DNA from 4 places in the Actinomadura meridiana genome. Region 4 is predicted to be linked to each of the others. Evidence: riboswitches for the same ligand, from Rfam matches in the RefSeq annotation. Region 4 holds a riboswitch; each other region holds the start of a gene.
The links. Region 4 has a riboswitch for cyclic di-AMP ahead of ABD808_RS11985 (gluzincin family metallopeptidase). Riboswitches for the same ligand answer to the same signal wherever they lie in the genome.
Positions count from the first base shown of each region.

Region 1 (4,888 bases), on a different contig from region 4:
CGAACGCCAGATGACCGCCGCCGGTGACGTAGGAGCGGAGCCGGTCTCCGCCGAGCCGCGTCAGCCGGGGCCGGACGGGCAGCGCGACGCCGTCCAGCGGCGGAGACCCGGGGCCCTCGCCGAGCCGGGTGACGATCTCCTCGCCGTTCACGCGGAGCCGGAGCCGCACGTCCCAGACCGGGTCGACGAACCCGACGGGCCGGACGCGCGCCAGCGGGTCGAACTCGGCCCACCAGCCGATCCGATCACTCTCATGCCGGAGATCGGCGCGAACCCGCCCCTTCTGGGCGCGGTGCCGCCGGTCACGGAACTCCAGCGTCCCGGATAGTTCGGCGTCCGGCCCGATCCTGGCGAGGGGGTCCAGGACATACCCGGCCATGCGGACGCGGCCGCCCCGCGCCTCCAGCCGCGTCACCGTGTTCGCTGGACGCAGCTCCTTCAGCGGCCGCAGGTGGAAGCCGAAGCCGGTGACGTCCAGGACGCGGGCCCCCAGCGTCCCGGGCGGCGGGGCCGCGCCCCAGAAGACGCGGCCGTCCCGCTCCACCAGCGGGGCGCGCAGTTCGGGCCAGTCGGCGAGGCCGTCGTACTCGGCGGCGGCGAGGGCCCCCGCGTGGTCGCCCTCGCGGACCAGGTACGCGGCGATCGCGGGCAGCGGGTTGGCCTGGTCGAACACCGCCGGATCGAACCCGGCCAGGTACTCGCCCACAAGGTCGAGGAAGCGGGCCCGCCGGTCCGGGTCGCGTCCGCGCAGCTCACGCAGGTGGAGCGCAAGATCATGGTTGACGAACTTGGCGTCGTTGGCCAAGGCCAGGTCGTGCGCGCCACGCCGCGCGAACAGCCGGTCGACACGGCGGTGAATCTCCAGCCGGTCGGCGAAGTTGGCCGGGTCGGCGCGCCTGCCCGAGATAGACGGCGCGGGCGCCCGCTCCCGGACGAGCCAGGTGTAGACGCGGTGCGGGATCAGGACGGTCCGGCGGGACGCCAGGTACGCCTCGGCGGTAAAAAGCAGGTCCTCGTAGTGCAGGTCCTCGACGAACCGGAGGCCGTGCTCGTCCAGGAAGTCGCGCCGGTAGGCCTTGTTGGTCGACAGCGTGTCGTAGAGGAGTTCGGGGTTCTGCTCCAGCGGCCCGTAGACGGCCCGCCGCCGGTAGAGCCACGGAAACCAGGGGCGGACGCGGCCCTTCCCGCCCGCGGGCACGTCCAGGAAGATCCGTTCGCACAACCCGGACACCAGGTCGGCCGCCGCGTCCTCGGCGGCGGCGAGCAGGTTGAGGCAGGCGTGCCGGTCCAGGAGGTCGTCGCTGTCGAGGAACATCACGTACCGGCCGGTCGACGCCTCGATCCCGGCGTTGCGGGGCCGCCCGCAGCCGCCCGAGTTTTCCGGGAGGCGGACGGCCCTGACCCGTCCCGGATGCGCGGCGGCCAGCCGGTCGGCGACCTCGCCCGTCCCGTCGGTGCTCGCGTCGTCGACGATCACCGTCTCGACGCCGCCCAGCGACTGCGCCAGCGCCGAGTCGACGGCCCGTGGCAGCCGCCGCGCGTCGTTGTAGGCGATCACGACGACGCTGACGTCCGGGCGTGCCCGCATGGCCCTCCCTCCGGTTCGGCCGGACAGGTGCAGGATTCCTATCCAGGAACGCCGTGCTGAGGTCCAAGGCCGATCAAAGGCTGTCAATGCTTGGCATTACCCGCCTTCAGCGGAGACATGGGTCGCATCACCCTGGAACGCCCGAAGGCGCCCGGCGAGTCGCCGGGCGCCCTCAGCGCGTGCGGTGGTGCGGGTCCTGTTGTTACAGGTGTGGGTCAGGACGCGTAGTCCGGGTAGCCGTAGCCGACGACCTCGGACTTGTCGCGGGTCTTCTCCTTGACCGCGTTGTCGGTGTTGCCCTCGACGGTGCGGATCGTGCCGTTGCCGTTGTCCTTCACGACGAGGCCGACATGGTCGATGTCGCCGATGTCACCGCTCGAGCCGTTCTTCCAGTCGAAGAAGACGACCGCGCCGGGCTTGGCCTTCTTGCCCCAGCGGTCGGTGTCCTTGAACCAGGTGGCGTGCTTGACGGTGTAGGCGTCCCAGCCCATGTTCTCCACGCCGGTCTGGGCGCCGAGCCACGAGACGAACATGTTGCACCACTGCGCGCCCTTGTAGTCGGCGACCGGGAAGCCGCCGTCACGGTCGGCGGTCTGCTTGGCGTGCGGGGTCGACACATACCACTTGTGGTACTTGGTCATGCCGCCCCTGCCCTCCTTGACGCCGACCTGCTTCTCCGCGAGGTCGATCACCTCGGACGGCTTGACCGCGTGCGGGGGAACCTTGAAGCCCTCCTCGCGCGCCTGAGCGGCGGTCATGCCGGCCCCGGCGGCCTGCGCGGACCCGCTGGACACGGCGCCCTTGTCGACGGCCGCCGCCTGGGCCGCGGTCTCGGCCGCGGCGCTGCCGCCGCCGAGGGGGTTGAACAGCGCGAGCCCGACGGCTCCGGCGAGGACCGCGCCGACGGCGGCACCGACGGCCTTGTCCTCGGCGGCGACATGCTTGAGCGAAAGACGATCGAAACGACCGGTCATACAGGGAATCTCCTTGTCTCCCATGACGCCTACCGGGTTAGCTGACGGATTCGGGCATGGAAGCAGCCCTACGGCGCGACTCTCGGGCGCGCCGATTCACCCCTGGAACCTTGGGTCCCCGGCTCCGTTCCGGTCGGGTGGACCGGTTCGGACTCGGCCTCGCACCGCGGGGGCGCGGTGCTGTGCGGATGTATCTCAGTGACTGATCTTGATGTGCTGGCGCCCCTCGTCGGGCGCATCGCGGGCGGGATCCGCTCCGCGATCTTCGGCCGCAACTCACCCGGCCGGGAGCAACGCATGGGACGCGCTGCGGATTCAGGTAGAAGGTATCAACCTTCGCAAGAAAAGCAAATCAGGCACAAAAGTCCGTCTTGCCTGCTCAAAGCCCTTCCAAGGGACTACCAACACCCTCAAGCCCCGGTGTCTTCCCGATCTTTCTTCGAGGGCCCCGCAGCCCTTTGCCCCGGGGGCTTACCGGAAGCCGATCAAATGGTAAAGAACCCGCGAACGAGCAGGTCACGGGTGCGGTGGCGCGCCGCTCGGGGGCCACATCCGGTGAGACGCACGTCACATGACCGGGCGGTCACTCGACGTGGAGGGCGAAGAGCGTGGTGTCGTCGGCCGCTCGGTCGTGCTCCATGCGCGCCAGGACGTCGTCCAGCAGCATCTCGGGCTGGGTGGCGCAGTCCCGCAGGATGCCGGTGAGGCGCTCGATGCGCTCGTCCAGGTCCGCGTCCCGGCGCTCCACCAGGCCGTCGGTGTACAGGAAGAGCATGTCGCCGCGGCTCAGCCGCGTCGTGACCGTCGTGTACTCCCAGCCCGGCATCGCCCCGAGCATCGGGTCACGCACGAGCTCAAGCGGCACCGCCTCCCCGGCCCGGATCAGGATCGGCGGCGGGTGGCCCGCGCACGTCCAGTCCAGGACGCGCCCGCGCGGGTCGAAGCGGGCGACGACGGCGGTGCCCGTCGCGGGTGGGTCCATGCTGCTCACCAGGTCGTTCAGCCAGCCGACGAGCCGTCCGGACCGCTCTCCCGTGCACATCAGGCCGAGTAGCCCGTTGCGGGTGCGCGCCATCGCCGCGGCGGCGGGCAGGCCGTGTCCGGCGGCGTCGCCGATGGCGAACATCGCGGCGCCGTCTCCCAGCACACGGGTCGCGAACCAGTCGCCGCCGATGCGGGCCGTGCTCTCGGCGGCCAGGCTGCGGATCGCCGTGCCGAGGCCCGGGAGCTGCTCGATCTCGTCCTCGTCGGGCAGGATCGCGCGGCGGAGCGTCACCGCCACCCGCCGCTCCTGCGCCGTCTGCTCCCGCTGTTTCAGCATCTGCCGCCGGGTCTCGGCCAGCGCCCGCTCCACGCCGCGCCGCCGGGTGATGTCCTGGGACACGATGTTGATCGAGACCGGCAGCCCCGAGTCGGCGAGCACCGGCTCCGCGAACACCCACAGATGCCGGGGCCGCCCGTCCTCGCCGATCACGCGGTGCTCGGCCTCCACCGGTTCGCGGCGCGAGAACATCGTCTGGACGGCCTCCTCCACGAGCGGAAGGTCGTCGTCGGCCACCACCTTCGGCAGGTCGTGCGGCATCGGCGGCACCTCGTCGGGCCCGAGCCCGTAGTTGGCGCGCATCTGCGGCGTCCAGTCCGTCTCGCCGGTGGCGAGGTCCCACTCGCCGAACCCGATCAGCGCGAGCCGCTCGACCCGCTCCAGCCGCCGCGCCGCCCGGTCCTCGCGATAGTGGTAGCGCCAGGTGACGCACAGCCCGGTCGGCACGGGCACGCACCGGACGCTCATCCTGGACGACCGGGAGAGGCCGCGCTGGGCCGTCGTGTACGGGAATGAGGAACGTTCCAACGTCGTCCCGTCCGCCAGGACCCGCACGTAGTCGTCGAAGAGGCCGCTCAGCACGGCGCCGGGGTCCGTCTGGAGCAGCCGCCACCCGGTCAGCTCCTCCCGGCCGCGCCCGAACATGTCCCGCGCGACGTCGTTGAGGTCGGCGAACAGCAGGTCCACCAGGGCCCCGTCGGGCTGCCTGACCGGCACGAGATGGGCGCACGAGTCGAGCGCCCCGTCCAGCACGGCCCGCGCCACCGGATCGTCCGGCAGGGCGGCGAGGATCTCCGCGTCGCCCGCGGTGTCCTCGGCCGTCACCCGGCGCAGGATGTCCTCCGCCTCCGACAGGACGGCCTGGCGCTCCGCCGTTGCCTCCTCGGCCGTGGGCGCTCCCCTGCCCGCCGCGACTGCCCCCACCGGACCGCCGTTCTCGTCCTTGACCAGCAGCGACGCCGCCTCGATCAGCTCCATGTCGAGATCGCGCGCGAGCCAGATCAG
Region 1 covers NZ_BAABAS010000019.1:73,215-78,102, forward strand. Annotated here, with positions in the region: gene ABD808_RS25215 (bifunctional glycosyltransferase/CDP-glycerol:glycerophosphate glycerophosphotransferase) at 1-1,588, opposite strand, end outside; gene ABD808_RS25220 (CHAP domain-containing protein) at 1,804-2,562, opposite strand; cyclic di-AMP (ydaO/yuaA leader) riboswitch at 2,575-2,731, opposite strand; gene ABD808_RS25225 (PP2C family protein-serine/threonine phosphatase) at 3,146-4,888, opposite strand, start outside.
Region 1: it holds a riboswitch for cyclic di-AMP, as region 4 does, so the genes downstream of both, ABD808_RS25220 (CHAP domain-containing protein) here and ABD808_RS11985 (gluzincin family metallopeptidase) in region 4, are expected to answer to the same signal.

Region 2 (4,888 bases), on a different contig from region 4:
GGCGACGGGAATCGGCCGGGCCGCGATCGGCAGCGAATAGATCGCGGCGCGGAGAACCGCGCGTCCGACGTCCAAGGGGGCCTGGTCGTCGACGAAGACGTTCCGCGTACTGGCTCCTTCTACGGGCCCTGCGTCAGGCTCCTGCTTCTCGTCCGAATCGGCCGTGGGCGGCGCTGTGGCGGCTGCTGAGCCCGCGTCAGCGTCCGAGGTCCACGACGATGGGGGCGCCAGCTCGGCCGCCTCACCGTCGCGAGTCACGGCGATCGCTGAATCGGTCACTGAATTCGCGCCGGGAACGCCGACGACGACCTCTATACCGGCGACGCGCTTGCCGAGTGTCCGTCCCCAGAGCGCCAGCTGAATCGACTCGTACAGCAGCATGCACCCGGCCACGGCGGGCGGAGCGACCACGTCCACCGCATGCGCTGCCACTACAGCGCGGACGACGACAATGACCGGCACACCAACGATGAGCGTGTCGATGATGCGCGCCAGGAGACGCTGCCCCGGTTCGGCGAGCGGTGCCTCCGTCACGGGTCTATTCCGCGTACTCGTCGTACTCGTCGTATCCGACCCGCTCGTCAATGACGAGCGTGCCGGCGAAGCGGTCGTGAAGAGACTGGTGCAGAGGCTGGTCCCAGATCGCCCACAGGTAGGCCATCAACGCACCCGCCCAGACGAGCACCATCCCGTATGCGGCGTAGTCCCAGACCATCACCGCGACGACGAGGAAGAAGAAGACACCGACCTGATAGCCCACATGGACGATCCCTGCGCGCCAGATGGCCTGCGTGGTGGTCAGTGGTTCTCCGCCAGGTGCCTGGACGATGCCGAGACCCATGACCCGCTTGCCGAGAGTCCGTCCCGACATGGTCAGTTGGACGGCCTCGTACAGCAACGGCAGCACCGACAGAACACAGAACAGAGTGAAGATGATGGGCCAGTTCCACACACCGCCCTCGTCCTCTGTCTTGCTGCCGGGCTTGCCCAACCCGAACGCACCGATCGTGATGGGCAGGACGAGCGCGAAACCGAAAACCGCCACAAGCGCGTTGTCGAGGATCCGCGCGGCGGCCCGGCGGAGTATCGGAGCCAGCGGCTGGTCGCCGCCGTTGGAACCGCCGTACTGGTCATAGGACGAGTCGTACGCCTCGTCATGCCCGGGCTGGTCCCCCCACTGCTGTTGCTGCCACTGTTGGGTTCGTGGCTGAGGCTGTTGCTGGCGTTGAGGCTGTTGCTGGCGTTGATGCTGCGGCTGGGGTTGGCGGGGCTGCGACTGGGGTTGCGGTTGCTGCTGGGGTCCTCGATACGGGGGCGGCGGGCCGTACGACCCCTGCCCCTGCTGCGGCTGGTGTCGCCGCCCACGGTCGGGGAAATCGCTCATTCGGTCAGCCCTCCAGGCGAAGCAACATCCGGGTGTTCCCCAACGTATTGGGCTTGACCCGATCGAGGTTCAAGAACTCCGCAACGCCTTCGTCGTAAGAGCGGAGAAGCTCCTCGTACACCTCTGGCGCCACCGGAGTCCCGAGGATCTGCTCGAAGCCATGCCGCGTGAAGAACTCCACTTCGAAGGTAAGGCAGAACACCCTCCGCACGCCGAGTTCCCGCGCGGTCTCCAGCAGACGGACGACGATCCGGTGCCCGATGCCACGTCCGCCGTACTCCTTGTCCACGGCGACGGAGCGGACCTCCGCGAGGTCCTCCCACATCACGTGCAGCGCGCCGCAGCCCACGATCGGCCCAGGAGTGCCGTCCTGGATGTCCTCGGCGACCCAGAACTCCTGGACGTCCTCATACAGCTTCACCGTGGACTTCTTCAGCAGGCGTCGTCCCGAACCCGCGTACAGGTCGACCAGCCTGCGGATCTCTTGAACGTCGGCGGTACGGGCTCGCCGGATCACGACCTCCACAAACAGGCGAGATTATCGAACGCGCGGCGTTGCCCGACTTCCGGCAGGGGCTTAACGGAGGCTTGGCAAGGTCTTGCATGAGGCGCCGTCCACACCAAGTAACTAGTTATAAGCGACCACGCGGGGCCATGACCCGTCGAAAAGTGAGACGGGCCACACCTTTCGGAACGGCGACACGCCCTCTCCTTCCCACCGACAGGCCGTGCCACGTGCGTTTTCGCATGTTCTGGTTGGCATTCCCTGCCGGTTCCGTTAGTGTCCTGCGCTGACGTCGGCCTTCCGCAGGACGGAGGCCGCACCGCCGAGTCCCCGGGTCGCAACCAGTGCCCCGAGGAGCCGGGGACCCACTTCCGGAGCCTTCGGGGACCTCCCCCGGGCTGACGCCGTGAGGGGTGAATCCGCGACCGCGTGGAATCGATCCGCGCGCCACCCGTGGACGGGCTACTCCAGCCCTAACCCGTCAGCTAACTCGGTAGGCGGACGAGGAGAGGAGAATTCGTGGAGCCATCGCGCCCTGCTTCCTTTTCACGATCTGCTCGGTCACGCTCCCGGCACTCGTCATCAGGTCGCGCGGCATGGTTCCGTGGCCGGACGATCACCGTGGTCGGCGCCCTAGTGGCGGGCCTTTCGGTCGTACCGCAGACGGTCGGCACGGCCAACGCCGATCCTGAGCCGTCCACCAAGGAACTCAGGACGAAGGCGTTCAAGCTCGCCGACCAGCTGGAGCAGCTCACCGAGCAGTACAACGGGCTGAAGGTCAAGCTCGCGCAGTCGCAACGCGCCGCCAAGGTCGCCACCGACAACGCCGAGCGGCAGGAGAAGACTCTCCAGGGCCTTCGCGAAAAGGTCGGCTCTCTGGCCGCGACCAGTTATATGCAGGGCGGCTCCGACCCCACAGTCTCGTTCGTCGCCTCGCAGGACCCGCAGGCCGTCCTCGACCAGGCGTCCACGCTTCGCTACTTCGCCAAGCGGGACAGCAGCAAAGTCCTCATCCTGATGCAGGCCATGCAGGCCGCACAGCGCGCGCGCAAGTCCGCCGAGGCCCGCTCCACGCAGGTCAAGGAATTGCGGACACAACTCGACTCGCAGCGCAAGAAGGTCACGGACGCCTACGAGAAGACCCGCGGCAAGCTCGTCGAGCGCGACCCCAGCATGCTCGCCAAGCTTCCCGTCATCGGCACCGGCAAGGCCGCACAGGCGCTGCGGTACGCGATGGGCAAGCTCGGCGACCCGTACGTCTGGGGCGCCGCGGGTCCCAGCACCTTCGACTGCTCGGGCCTGACGATGTGGGCCTACCGGCAGGTCGGCATCAACCTGCCGCACTACACCGGCAGCCAGTTCAACGCGGGCACGCACGTGTCGCGCAGCCAGCTCCAGCCGGGCGACCTCGTGTTCTTCTACTCCGACCTGCACCACATGGGGATGTACATCGGCGGCGGCAAGATGATCCACGCCCCCCACACCGGTGACGTCGTGAAGATCGCCTCCATGTCGGGACGTCCCTTCGCGGGCGGCGTCCGGGTCGCCTGACAGCGTCGACTTCGACCGGGCGCGGCCGGGCTCAGGATCGGTGGAAACGCGCGCCTGGTCTGTCTTTCTGAGAGTTTGTCGACCTCAGGTCGCCGTGGCAGGTCGCTGTGGCGTGCCGCGAGCACAGAAACGAGTGCCGAGGCGATTCCGGACACATTCGAGATTTCCCGGGCATATTCGAGAGATCCCGGGCAATCTTCACAGGATCCAGGGCCCGTTCACGACATTCCGGGCACATTCGAAAGAACCAGGGTCTTCTGAACGCCGTCCAGCGGCGACGCCTCCCGCAGGGACCTACCTGCCGGGACGTGGGCGCCGCCGCCGCGGGGTCGGACGGAGGTTCAGAAGAGTTCGCCGCCTGGATTCCGGTGACGCCCGCCGTCCCCGGACGAGCGTCATTGGTACTGCTGCTAGATGAGCTGCCTTCGGGCCGCCCACACCACGGCCTCGATAGGGGTGTTGACCTCCAGCCGGTCGCAGATGGTCCGCAACCGGCGCCGCAAGGTCCGGGCGCTCAGTTCCAGCTTTCGTGCCGCCACATCGGCGGTGACACCGCTGGCGATCTGAGCGAGGAGCCGAATCTCCTCCTCGTTCAGTCCATAATCGTCGGTGCCACGACGTGCGAGTGTGGCCTGTTCCACTCCGTCCTCCCTCGTCCGTGGTGATGACCGCGGGGATGCAGCCGTCCGCTGCACAGGCACGGGTTGGCCTCGATCTGTACGCGCGTTGGGTTGCCGGGTCCGGAGCCCCTCCGGACTCAGATCATCGGTTGGGTTCCTTTTTATGTCTCACGCGCTTGGCCGGAGGTGGCCGTTGGGCCGATTGCGGGGGTGTCAGGGGGAACTCCGGGTGACGATTCACACGTTGGCAAGCAGAGGGAGACGGGATGAGATCGCCAGCCATCCGCACCCGCCCCTTCTCCTTGAACTCGCCAGATCTCGCCGTGGTCGAAGATCGTGAATCGTTTCAAGCTACGCTTCGGCTCGGAACGCTAGGCGGCCGGATCCGGCCCGTCAAGCTCCGGTTCAGTGCAATCTGCACCCGATTGGTCGCGGTACGTGACCGACCATTCGCGGATGCACGATGCAAAACGCCACTACCTGGGGAAACACGCCTGGGACGGGACGAGGAGCGAGTTGCCACAGACCAGTATTCGTGAGGTCGCGAGGCGTGCTGGAGTCTCAGTTGGGACCGTTTCGAATGTCCTAAACCGGCCAGACCTCGTGGCCGAAGCTACCCGTAATCGTGTTCGAGCAGCGATCGAGGAGCTCGGATTCGTCCGGAACGAGTCCGCTCGGCGGCTCCGCAAGCGTCCGGAACGCACCGCCGGAGAGTTCGGCAACGAGCCGCGACGCGCGTTCGGCGTCGTCGTCGAAGACCTCGCCGACCCGTACGCGACCGCCGTCGTCAGCGGGGCCGAGGCCGCGCTCAACGCGGCGGGCCACGAC
Region 2 covers NZ_BAABAS010000001.1:73,877-78,764, reverse strand. Annotated here, with positions in the region: gene ABD808_RS00350 (RDD family protein) at 1-534, opposite strand, end outside; gene ABD808_RS00345 (RDD family protein) at 539-1,384, opposite strand; gene ABD808_RS00340 (amino-acid N-acetyltransferase) at 1,389-1,910, opposite strand; cyclic di-AMP (ydaO/yuaA leader) riboswitch at 2,200-2,405, shown strand; gene ABD808_RS00335 (C40 family peptidase) at 2,511-3,440, shown strand; gene ABD808_RS00330 (transcriptional regulator) at 3,851-4,081, opposite strand; gene ABD808_RS00325 (LacI family DNA-binding transcriptional regulator) at 4,577-4,888, shown strand, end outside.
Region 2: it holds a riboswitch for cyclic di-AMP, as region 4 does, so the genes downstream of both, ABD808_RS00335 (C40 family peptidase) here and ABD808_RS11985 (gluzincin family metallopeptidase) in region 4, are expected to answer to the same signal.

Region 3 (4,888 bases), on a different contig from region 4:
GCCGCCCACGTGGAGAAGGGCGCCACCGCCCTGCGCAGCACGAACTACTACTTCCAGGGCAGCTCCGAGAACGTCTCGGTCAACCACGAGATCAACGGCCCGTACGACGGCGCCTGGCGGTTCCGCGACCGCACCGACCCGGCCAAGCGGGTCTACGCCCCGTGCGGCAAGGAACGCAACCTGAACATCAACACGCAACTTCGGATCGACAAGGGCGACTCCGACGCGAAGAAGCCCAGTTTCATCGCAATGGAATCGACAAACGCGGACGCGGTCTACCACCTGACCTGGAAACGTTGCTAGTCGATCGCCAGATCCAGCCACAAATCGAATCCTGAACCAGTTTGACTTGGGGTTCGCGTTCATGGGCGCCGTCCGGGCGCCCATGAACGCGTTTCCATTCTTTTTGTCGCCACCTGATCACGGAGTGCGCCCGGTTTCGGACGGGACGACGCCGTGATCAGGTGGCGTCCCGCGTTACAGGTTCTTCGGCCGGTACGCCTTGTACTCGCTGCCCGACGACAGACCGTAGTCGCGCGTCCGGTGGTCGGTGCCGTAGCGGCCGCGCTGCTCGAACGCCCAGTAGGACGTGTGCTTGCCGTTGGCCCACTTCTCGAAGATGACGACGTGCCGGGTGGTGTTGGTGCCCTCGGCGTCCATGACGAGGTCGCCCTTCTTCAGCTCGTCCATCGAGATGCGCTCGGTGTACCGCGACGAGGTGAAGCCGACGGTGTTCGGGCCAGGTCCGGGCAGCCCCAGCGCCATCGCCACGAAGCCGGAGCAGTCGGTGCGGTAACCCTCGTGGGTCCTGGTCTGGCTGTAGGGCACGCGGTCGGAGGTGTGCGGGTTCCAACTCCTGGCCCGCTCGATCACCTTGGTACGCGCGCTCTTCGCGCTGTTGGACGACCTCTCGCCGTCCTTCCGGTCGCTCGTGTCGTCCGACTTCTCGCTGGAGGCGTCGGCGTGGCCGTCGCTCTTCTCGGGGGTGAGGAACTCGGCCGCCGTGACCGGGGCGCCGGAACGGGCGCCGGAGTCCCCGTCGGACGACAGGGTGACCTGCGCGGTGGCCGCGACCACGCCGCAGAAGGCGAGGCCGAGCACGGCGCCGGTGGTCCGGGGGCCGAAGGGGAAGCGGTTCTTGTCGTGCTTGTCGTGCTTGCCTTTCAAGGGCACTCCTAGCTTCCAAGCCGCCTACCGGGTTAGCTGACGGGTTCGGACGTGGAAGTCGCCCTACGGCCTGGAACAGGCCGATTCACCCCAGATGCGACGGGTGGGTCCCCGGCTCCGCGCGCGGCGCGGACTCGGCGTTGCCGCTGCGATCCTGTGGGCACGACGGCCCGTCACGGGACCCTGTGTCCCGTGCGCGAAAGAGCGGCGCGGATGGTCTTGGCACGCCCCCGTCGGGGGCCGTGCTTGTGTGTTCGGGTCCTGGCGTCCGTCAGCGCCGCACGCTCATCGCGTGCGCATGGGCGGGCTGAGAGGGGCCTCGGGGAGACCCTGCGCGGCAGGACCGGACGACACGTGGCTCGCGCCGTCACCCCACCCGACGGGGCCGGGTGGAGCGGGCGTGTCCACGGGGGGACACGGGGGGGAAGGCGCCTGGCGGGCGCTTCGGTGAGCGACAAGCTACTCCGAACGCCAAAGGATGGCAAACCCCGACAAAATCATGATCGTCGCAGGTCAGCGACCCAGGCTCGGACGATCTTCGCGACGGCGGGCCGGGGCGCCCCGTCCGGGGGCCGTGCCGGGTCCTCGCCGTTAGCGTCCCAGGTGGAGGGGCATGTGCGGGAAAGGCGGCGGCCCTTTTCGCCGACGATCTTGATCATCGCGTCCGCTCCGGAAGGGGACAAGATCTGCCATTGACCCGGCCGTCCTTGATCAACGAGGCCGACCTTGATCACGGTTCTGTTGCGGACCTTCTGACCATTCTTGTCCGACTTGTCGCGATTTCATAGATTCACCGGCAACGGGGCCCCGTCCCCCAGCTCCCGAGGAGATGCCAATGTCCGAGGTCAACCGCCGTGACCTGCTCGCCGGGGTCGCGGCCTTCACCGGATTCGCGACCGTGGGCCTGCTGCCCGGCACCGCCGCCGCCGCGACCCGGCAGCGCCCCGGCGCCGTCCGCCCGCCCACCCTCACCACCGGCGACAGGGCCGTCGTCGGCCGCATCGACATCCGCCGGGCGATGCGGCACCTGAAGGTGCTCAGCGACGAGATCGGCTTTCGCATCGCCGGAACCGAGTCCGAGCACCGCGCCGCCCGCTACATCGCCGGGCAGCTGCGCCGCCTCGGCTACGACGTCGAGCTTCAGCCCTTCCCCGTCCCCGACAAGGCCCTCGCGGAGATCCGCGCCAAGGGCGAACGGCTCTGGCAGACCGCCGCCTCCGCGCAGGGCGCCACCGGCCTCGCGGACGGCGCCGTGCTCGACGTCGGCAAGGTCGTCGAGGTCCCGGGCGGTGCGCGCGGCAAGCTCGTGCTGTTCGACCGCGTCGCCGGGAAGGAGACCGACCAGGCCAAGGCCGCCGAGGCCGCGGGCGCCAAGGCGGCGCTCATCGCCAACGTGCGCACCGACACCTACCCCGAACGCAAGGCCGCCACGTTCACCCCGAACCTCGCCGGGACGGTCGCGATCCCGGTGCTGGGCCTCGCCGAATACCACGGCGAACGGATCCGGGCGGGTGCCAAGCGCCTGTCCGTCGAGGTCACTCTGCACTCGAAGCTGACGTCCTACAACGTCCTGGCCGAGCGGAAGGCGTCGCTGGGCAATGACGGGAACAATGACGGGGACAGCGACGCGAACAAGGCCGTCATCGTCAGCGCCCACTACGACACCGTCCCGGGCTCGCCCGGCGCCAACGACGACGGCAGCGGCGCCGTGCTGTGCCTGGAGCTGGCGCGCGTCCTCCGCAACCTGCCGACCCGGCAGGCGATTCGCATCTGCCTGTGGGGTTCGGAGGAGCTTGGGCTGGTCGGGTCCAGGCACTACGTGAAGCAGCTCGACGACGAGGGCGTCAAGCAGATCACCGGTGTCTTCCAGAACGACATGGTCGGCACCAGCCATCCGGCCGCGGAGACCTACTGGCTGCTGTCCCTGGACGGCTCCGACAACACCACCACCGTCGCGGTGAAGGACGCCGCGCGCCGCCTCGGCCACCTCGACCAGGTGCGGGGGCCGACGGCCCGCGGCTCCAGCGACCACGAGTCCTTCTCCGAGCGCGGCATCGCCGCGGGCAACTACAGCTGGCGCGGCAACGACGCGCCCAGCCAGCTCGAACCCGTCTACCACACGCCCGAGGACAGGATCGTCCAGAACGTCAGCGTGGAACGGCTCCGCGCGTCCATCGAACTGATCGGCTGCGCCGCCTACGACGTGGCGCGTCGCACATAACCGAGAAGCGGTGTCCAACGGGGCGGCGCGCGGACGGACCGTGCGCCGGATGATAGGACCGTGAGAGGCCGGGCCGTTGCCCCGTGCGGCCCGGCGACCGCTTGCGTGTCGGCGCGGACACCGATGGTGAAGACACCCTGCTTCCACGGCGAATCGGCACTAGTGTTGACATCACAGAATGCAGCCGATTCGTGCCGCACAGTGGCGCGTGGGAGCCGACGTGGACGCGCTTCAACCCGACGAAGTCCCCGAGGCGGGGCGCCGTGTGCGCGGCCCCGCCGACAGCGGCCCCACGGTGCTGCGCATCCTGCTCGGCGGCCAGCTGCGGCGGCTGCGCGAGGCGAGGGGCATCCCGCCCAAGGACGCGGGGGACGCCATCCGCGCCTCCGCCTCCAAGATCAGCCGCCTGGAGCTCGGCCGCGTCGGGTTCAAGAAACGCGACGTCGCCGACCTGCTCACCCTGTACGGCGTCGTCGCGGACGAGGAGCGCGAGCCGCTGCTGAGCCTGGCCGAGGGCGCCAACAAACCCGGCTGGTGGCAGCGCTACAACGACATCCTGCCGCCCTGGTTCGAGGTCTACATCGGGCTGGAGGAGGCGGCGTCCGGGCTGCGCGTCCACGAGACGCGGTTCGTCCCCGACCTGCTCCAGACCGAGGACTACGCGCGTGCCGTGCTGCGGCTCGGCCATCCCACGGCGACCGCCGCCGAGATCGAGCGCCGGGTGAACGTGCTGATGCGGCGGCAGGGGATCCTGCGCCGCGAGGCGCCGCCCCGGCTGTGGGCGCTGGTGGACGAGGCGGCGCTGCGCCGTCCCGTCGCCGATGTGGAGGTCATGCGCGCCCAGTACGACGTCCTGCTCGACGCGATCGGCACCGAGTCCGTCAGCCTCCAGATCGTGCCGCCGTCCCGGGGCGCGCTGGTGGCGATGGCAGGGCCGTTCTCGCTGCTGCGGTTCGCGGAGCGGAGCCTGCCGGACGTCGTCTACATCGAGCAGTTGACCAGCGCGCTCTACCTGGACAAGGACGCCGACCTCGCGGTCTACAAACGGCATCTGGACCGGATGTCGGTCAACGCGGCCCCGCCGGCCGCGACCGGGGAACTGTTGGTCTCGCTGCTCGACGGGCTCCGCTGAGCGGCCGGAACCAGCTTCGTCAATTTTCTCCGTCGCTGTTGACGTCATTGCAGTTTTTCGACGAAACGGCCAGAATTGATGGTCTGCACACCTTCATTCCATGTGGAAACGTGGACCCTCGATACTCGCGGGAGGCGAAGCCGTGACCGGCGACGCGCACGTCCAGGGCCAGGAGCCGGAGATCCCGATCGACACCAGCGTCGCGCATCCGGCGCGGGTGTGGGACTACTGGCTCGGCGGCAAGGATCACTACCCCGCGGACATCGAGGTGGGCGACCAGCTGGAGGAGACCATCCCCGAGGTGGTGCTGTGGGCGCGCGCCGACCGCGAGTTCCTCGGACGGCTGGTCCGGCACGTGATCGTCGAGG
Region 3 covers NZ_BAABAS010000021.1:199,261-204,148, forward strand. Annotated here, with positions in the region: gene ABD808_RS30740 (DUF4360 domain-containing protein) at 1-303, shown strand, start outside; gene ABD808_RS30745 (NlpC/P60 family protein) at 478-1,167, opposite strand; cyclic di-AMP (ydaO/yuaA leader) riboswitch at 1,174-1,317, opposite strand; gene ABD808_RS30750 (M28 family peptidase) at 2,003-3,388, shown strand; gene ABD808_RS30755 (helix-turn-helix domain-containing protein) at 3,609-4,520, shown strand; gene ABD808_RS30760 (SAM-dependent methyltransferase) at 4,663-4,888, shown strand, end outside.
Region 3: it holds a riboswitch for cyclic di-AMP, as region 4 does, so the genes downstream of both, ABD808_RS30745 (NlpC/P60 family protein) here and ABD808_RS11985 (gluzincin family metallopeptidase) in region 4, are expected to answer to the same signal.

Region 4 (4,888 bases):
GCCGGTTCGCGCGGTTCGAGCGGCGCAAGCGCGCCAAGCTCGCCGGGCAGCACATCGCGGCGGCCCTGGAGAAGGATCCCGACTTCCGGCGGCGCGTCGCCGCGCCGCTCCGGGAGAGGCAGGCCGACCTGGTGGAGGCCGTGGAGGACGGGGCCGTCCCGCCCGCCGCCGACCCGGTGCGGGTCGCGGTGCTGGCCTACCTGCTGCGCCCCGAGGGGTGGACGGATCTGGTCGAGGCCGCAAGAGCCGACCTGGAACGCTCCGCGTCCGCCTCTGAGGAGGAGGCCGCCGAGCGCCGGATCACGGCGCTGAAGGAGGAGCTGGCCACGGCCCGCGCCGCCCGCGCCGCCGAGACCGACCGGCTGCGCGCCGAGCTGCGCGAGGCCAAGACGGAGGTCGCGGATCTGCGCCGCAAGCTGCACGAGGCGCGGTCCCGGTTCCGGGCGGCGGAGAAGCACGCCGGGTCGATGGAGGCCGCCGCCGAACGTGAGCTGGCCGCCGCGCGCGAGTCGACCGCCGCGTCCGAGAAGGAGCTGCGCAGGCTGCGGGCCCGCGCCGCCCAGGCCGAGGCCGCCGCCGAGGCCGCCAAGCGGGCCGCGCGGGAGGGGCGCAACGTCGAGGACGTCCGGCTCCGGATGCTGCTCGACACGCTCGTCGACGCGGCGCAGGGCGTGCGGAGGGAGCTGGCGCTGCCGTCCACCATCGGGCGCCCGGCGGACGCGGTCGGCGCCCTGGAGCCGGACCGGCTGGCCCACCGCGCGCTGCCGGGCCGGGCACTGTCCGACAGCGACCCGCAACTACTCGACCGGTTGCTGACGCTGCCGCGCGTCCACCTCGTCGTGGACGGCTACAACGTCACCAAGACCGGCTACGGCGACCTGCCGCTGGCCGACCAGCGCAGCAGGCTGCTGTCGGGGCTCGGCGGGCTCGCCGCGCAAACCCGCGCCGAGATCACGTGCGTGTTCGACGGCGCGGAGCTGGACGCGCCCGTGGCGATCGCGGCGCCGCGCGGCGTCCGGGTGCTGTTCAGCCGTCCGGGGCAGACCGCGGACGAGCTGATCGCCGACCTCGTCCGGGCGGAGCCGCAGGGCCGCGCCATCGTCGTGGTGTCGTCCGACCGGGAGGTGGCGGACGCGGCGCGCCGGGCGAGCGCCCGCCCGTGCCCGTCGACGCTGCTGCTGCGGCGGCTCGGCCGCTCGTAGGGCGACCAACCGGCCGTGGGCGATTAAGACGCGGATAAGGCCGTCATAAGGAGCGGCTCGCGGTCCGTGACCTGCCTTTCACGGAGAGTGGACACTTTTCCCCCGATGTCGATCAAAGAGAGACGAATCGGTTGTGACGGGTGTTGACCCTCGCTAGTGTCGTCCGCTGACGTCGTGGACGAGAGGGGCGAAACCGACCGTGGCCAAAGATCTCAACGGGACACCAGCGCAGCGGCGTGACCGGAGAGGCGGCCTGGCGAGCAGAGGCGTATCCCGCCGCCTGGCGGCCGTCACCTGCCTGACCCTGACGGCTTCACTCATGTCTCCGCTGGCGGTGGCGCACGCCAAGCCGAAGCAGAACAAGGCGGAGGAGCAGAAGAAGCTCAACAAGCTCAACGAGGAGATGGACCAGAAGGTCGAGAAGTACAACCAGAACCGCGAGCAGCTCAAGGTCGCCAAGAAGAAGCTCGACGCCGCGACGAAGGCCTCCAAGAAAGAGGAGACGGCCTTCGAGGAGCAGCGCGCCAAGATCGCCCAGATGGCCGCCACCGCGTACAAGAACGGCGAGCAGACGGACGTGACCGGCTTCGTCGGCAGCAGCGACCCGCAGGCGGTCCTCGACCAGGCGGCGGTCCTGTCCCATCTGTCGCGGGACCGCGGCTCCCAGCTCACCCAGTTCCTCGCCACCACGCAGCGGCTGCGGCGAGAGCAGTCCGTCGCCAAGACCGCCTATGACGAGGTGAAGACCAAGTCCGACGACCTGAAGAAGCAGAAGGCGGACCTGGACAAGAAGGTCAAGAAGCAGGAGGCGGTCGTCCGGAGGCTCGGCGGCGGCACGTCCTCCTCCGGGGGCGGCATCGGCGGTACCTACAACGGCCCGGCCAGCGGCTCGGCCCGCGCGGCGCTCAACTTCGCCTTCGCGCAGAAGGGCAAGCCGTACCAGTACGGTGCGGAGGGTCCCGGCTCCTACGACTGCTCCGGCCTGACCATGAAGGCGTGGGCGGCGGCGGGCGTGAACATCACCCGCACCACCAACTCGCAGTACGCCGCCACCAAGCGGGTCAACAAGAGCGACCTACAGCCCGGTGACCTGGTGTTCTTCAGCAGCCTCGGCCACGTCGGCCTGTACATCGGCAACGGGCAGATGATCCACGCCCCGCGCACGGGCAAGAACGTCGAGATCGTGAACATCACCTCGGGCTACTACCTGAGCAACTACTACGGCGCCGGGCGTCCCTGACGTTCGGACGGCTCGTCTTCCGGCAACGGACCAGGCTTTGACCTGGTCCGTTGTTAATTTTGTAGGGGTTTGCCTTCTCTTGGGGCTTTGGTACCTTGTACCACTCACGGCGCCGGCCAGGCGCCGGGTGCCCGCGACGCCCACCAGGCGCCGCGTGACGGCGGCGCGAGCCACGTGCCGCCTTCCCCCCCGGCCGGACCCGGCCCACCGTGCGCACGCCGAAGCGTGCATGGCGCTGAGCGCGCTGCCACGGCGGTTCCACGGGCCGTCCGCGCACGACAACAGGCGCCGCTCTTTCGCACGCGGGAGACAGGTTCCGCGCACGGGCCCCATCTCGCCCCCAGGATCGCAGCGGCAGCGCCGAGTCCGCCGAACGGCGGAACCGGGGACCCACAGCGCCGGAGTCCAGGGACCGTTCCTGGACGACCCCCGGCGCCCGGGGTGAATCGGTGCGCCTCTCCGGAGAACCGGTGAGGGCCCACCGCAGGGCCACTTCCTCGCCCGAACCCGTCAGCTAACCCGGTAGGCGTCTAGGAAGAACGAAGGAGTGAATTCCGCAGCGTTACCTGGGCGTGGTCGCCCCGTGCGGCCACGCCCTCTTTCGGCTTCGCATCGGCATGCCCATCCGCTGGCTGCATAGGATCGCGCGCATGGAGGACGGCTCCGCCCACAGCGACAGGCACAGAGGCACGCAGGGCGGCACCCACGGCGGGCCCGTCACGCGGCGCAGGGCGCTTGCCCTCGGCGCGGGCGGGGCGGCCGCGCTGCTCGCGGGCGGCGCGGGCCTCGTCCGCGCGCGGTCCGGCGGCGAGACGCCCGACGCACGCGCCATCGGCGGGAACGGTGCTGCCGCCGCGTTCACGCCCGGCGACGCCGCCACCGTCCTCGACAGCCGCGCGCGGGCCGTGCGGACCGGCGACCGGACGGCCTTCCTCACCACGGTCGGCTCCGCACCCACCGCGTTCCGGGACGCCCAGTCCCGCCTGTACGGCAACATCCGCGCGCTTCCCCTCGACGGCTGGCGGGAACGCGCCGTCGCCACCCAGACCGTGGACGGCGCGAAGGACGTCGCGATCCTCCGCGTCGAGACCCGGTACCGGCTGCGCGGCTTCGACCACGGCGACGTCGCCCGCACCCGGTACCTGGCACTGGCCCCGCGCTCGGGCGCCTGGACGATCGTCGGCGACGGCTCGTCCCACAACCTGCACGACGACGCCGAGATCTGGGACGGCGGCCCACTGTCGGTGGTCAACGGCCGCGCCAGCCTCGTCATCGGCGACGCCACCGGGCTCGACGAGATCGCCGGACGCCTCGACGCGGCCGTACCCGTCGTCAGCGGCGTGGTCGGCGGCACCTGGGCGCGGCGGGTCGTCGCGCTGGTGCCCGCCTCGGCGTCCCTCGCGGCCGCGCTCGCCGGTCCGGGGCAGCGGCTCGGCGAGATCGCCGCGCTCGCGACCCTCGCGCCGTCCGCCGAAGGGGGCGCCGGGGAGGACCGCGTCATCATCTCCCCCGGCACGTTCGGCCGCCTCAACAGCCTGGGACGCGACGTCGTCCTGACCCACGAGCTGACCCATGTCGCCACCGGCGGCGCCCGCGACCGGACGACGCCGCTGTGGCTCATCGAGGGCTTCGCCGACTACGTCGGCTACCGGGGCGCGAAGATCTCCGTCCGGTCGGCGGCCGGGGAGCTGCGCCGCGAGGTGACGGCCGGACGGATCCCCGCCGCGCCGCCCGCCGCCGCCGCGTTCTCCGGCGGCTCGCCGCGTCTGTCCCAGGCCTACCAGGAGGCATGGCTCGCCTGCCGCATGATCGCCGCCCGATACGGTGAGGCGACGCTCGTACGGCTCTACCGGACCGCCGGGCGCGTTCCGGAGGAGACCGCGCTGCGCGACGTGCTGGGGCTCACCCGGGACCGTTTCATCGCCCTGTGGCGCGACTATCTGAAGAAGGAACTCGCATGAGTGAGCGCAGCGAGGCGGGAGGCGCGGGGAGCCGTCCCCTCACGGAGGACAGGAGCGAGGAGGCGGACGGCGGCACGCGGACGCGACGGCCCCGGACGGCCGCCGCCATCACCGCCGCCGTGCTGTTCACCGCGGTCGGGGTCGTCCTCGCCCTGACCACGCCGTGGAACCCGCTGCCCGGCGACGTCCCCGGCGGGCGGGTGCGGCCCGATCCGGCGCTCGACTTCTCCCCCGCCGAGATCGCCCGGTCCCGGGCGTTCGACTCGGCCATCAACCCGCCCGCCTACGCGGGCCTCGTCGTCGGCCTCCTGGTGATCCTCGCGCTGGGGCTGAGCCCGCTCGGCGCGCGGCTCATCGGCCTGGTCACGGGCCGTGTCCGCCGCCGGTTCCTGCGCGTCGTCATCGCGTCCGCCGCGCTCGCGACGCTGCTGCGCGTCGTCGGGCTCCCGTTCGACATCTGGGGCGAGTCGGTGCTGCGCCGGTAC
Region 4 covers NZ_BAABAS010000005.1:593,279-598,166, reverse strand. Annotated here, with positions in the region: gene ABD808_RS11995 (NYN domain-containing protein) at 1-1,202, shown strand, start outside; gene ABD808_RS11990 (C40 family peptidase) at 1,522-2,442, shown strand; cyclic di-AMP (ydaO/yuaA leader) riboswitch at 2,791-2,985, shown strand; gene ABD808_RS11985 (gluzincin family metallopeptidase) at 3,093-4,403, shown strand; gene ABD808_RS11980 (M48 family metallopeptidase) at 4,400-4,888, shown strand, end outside.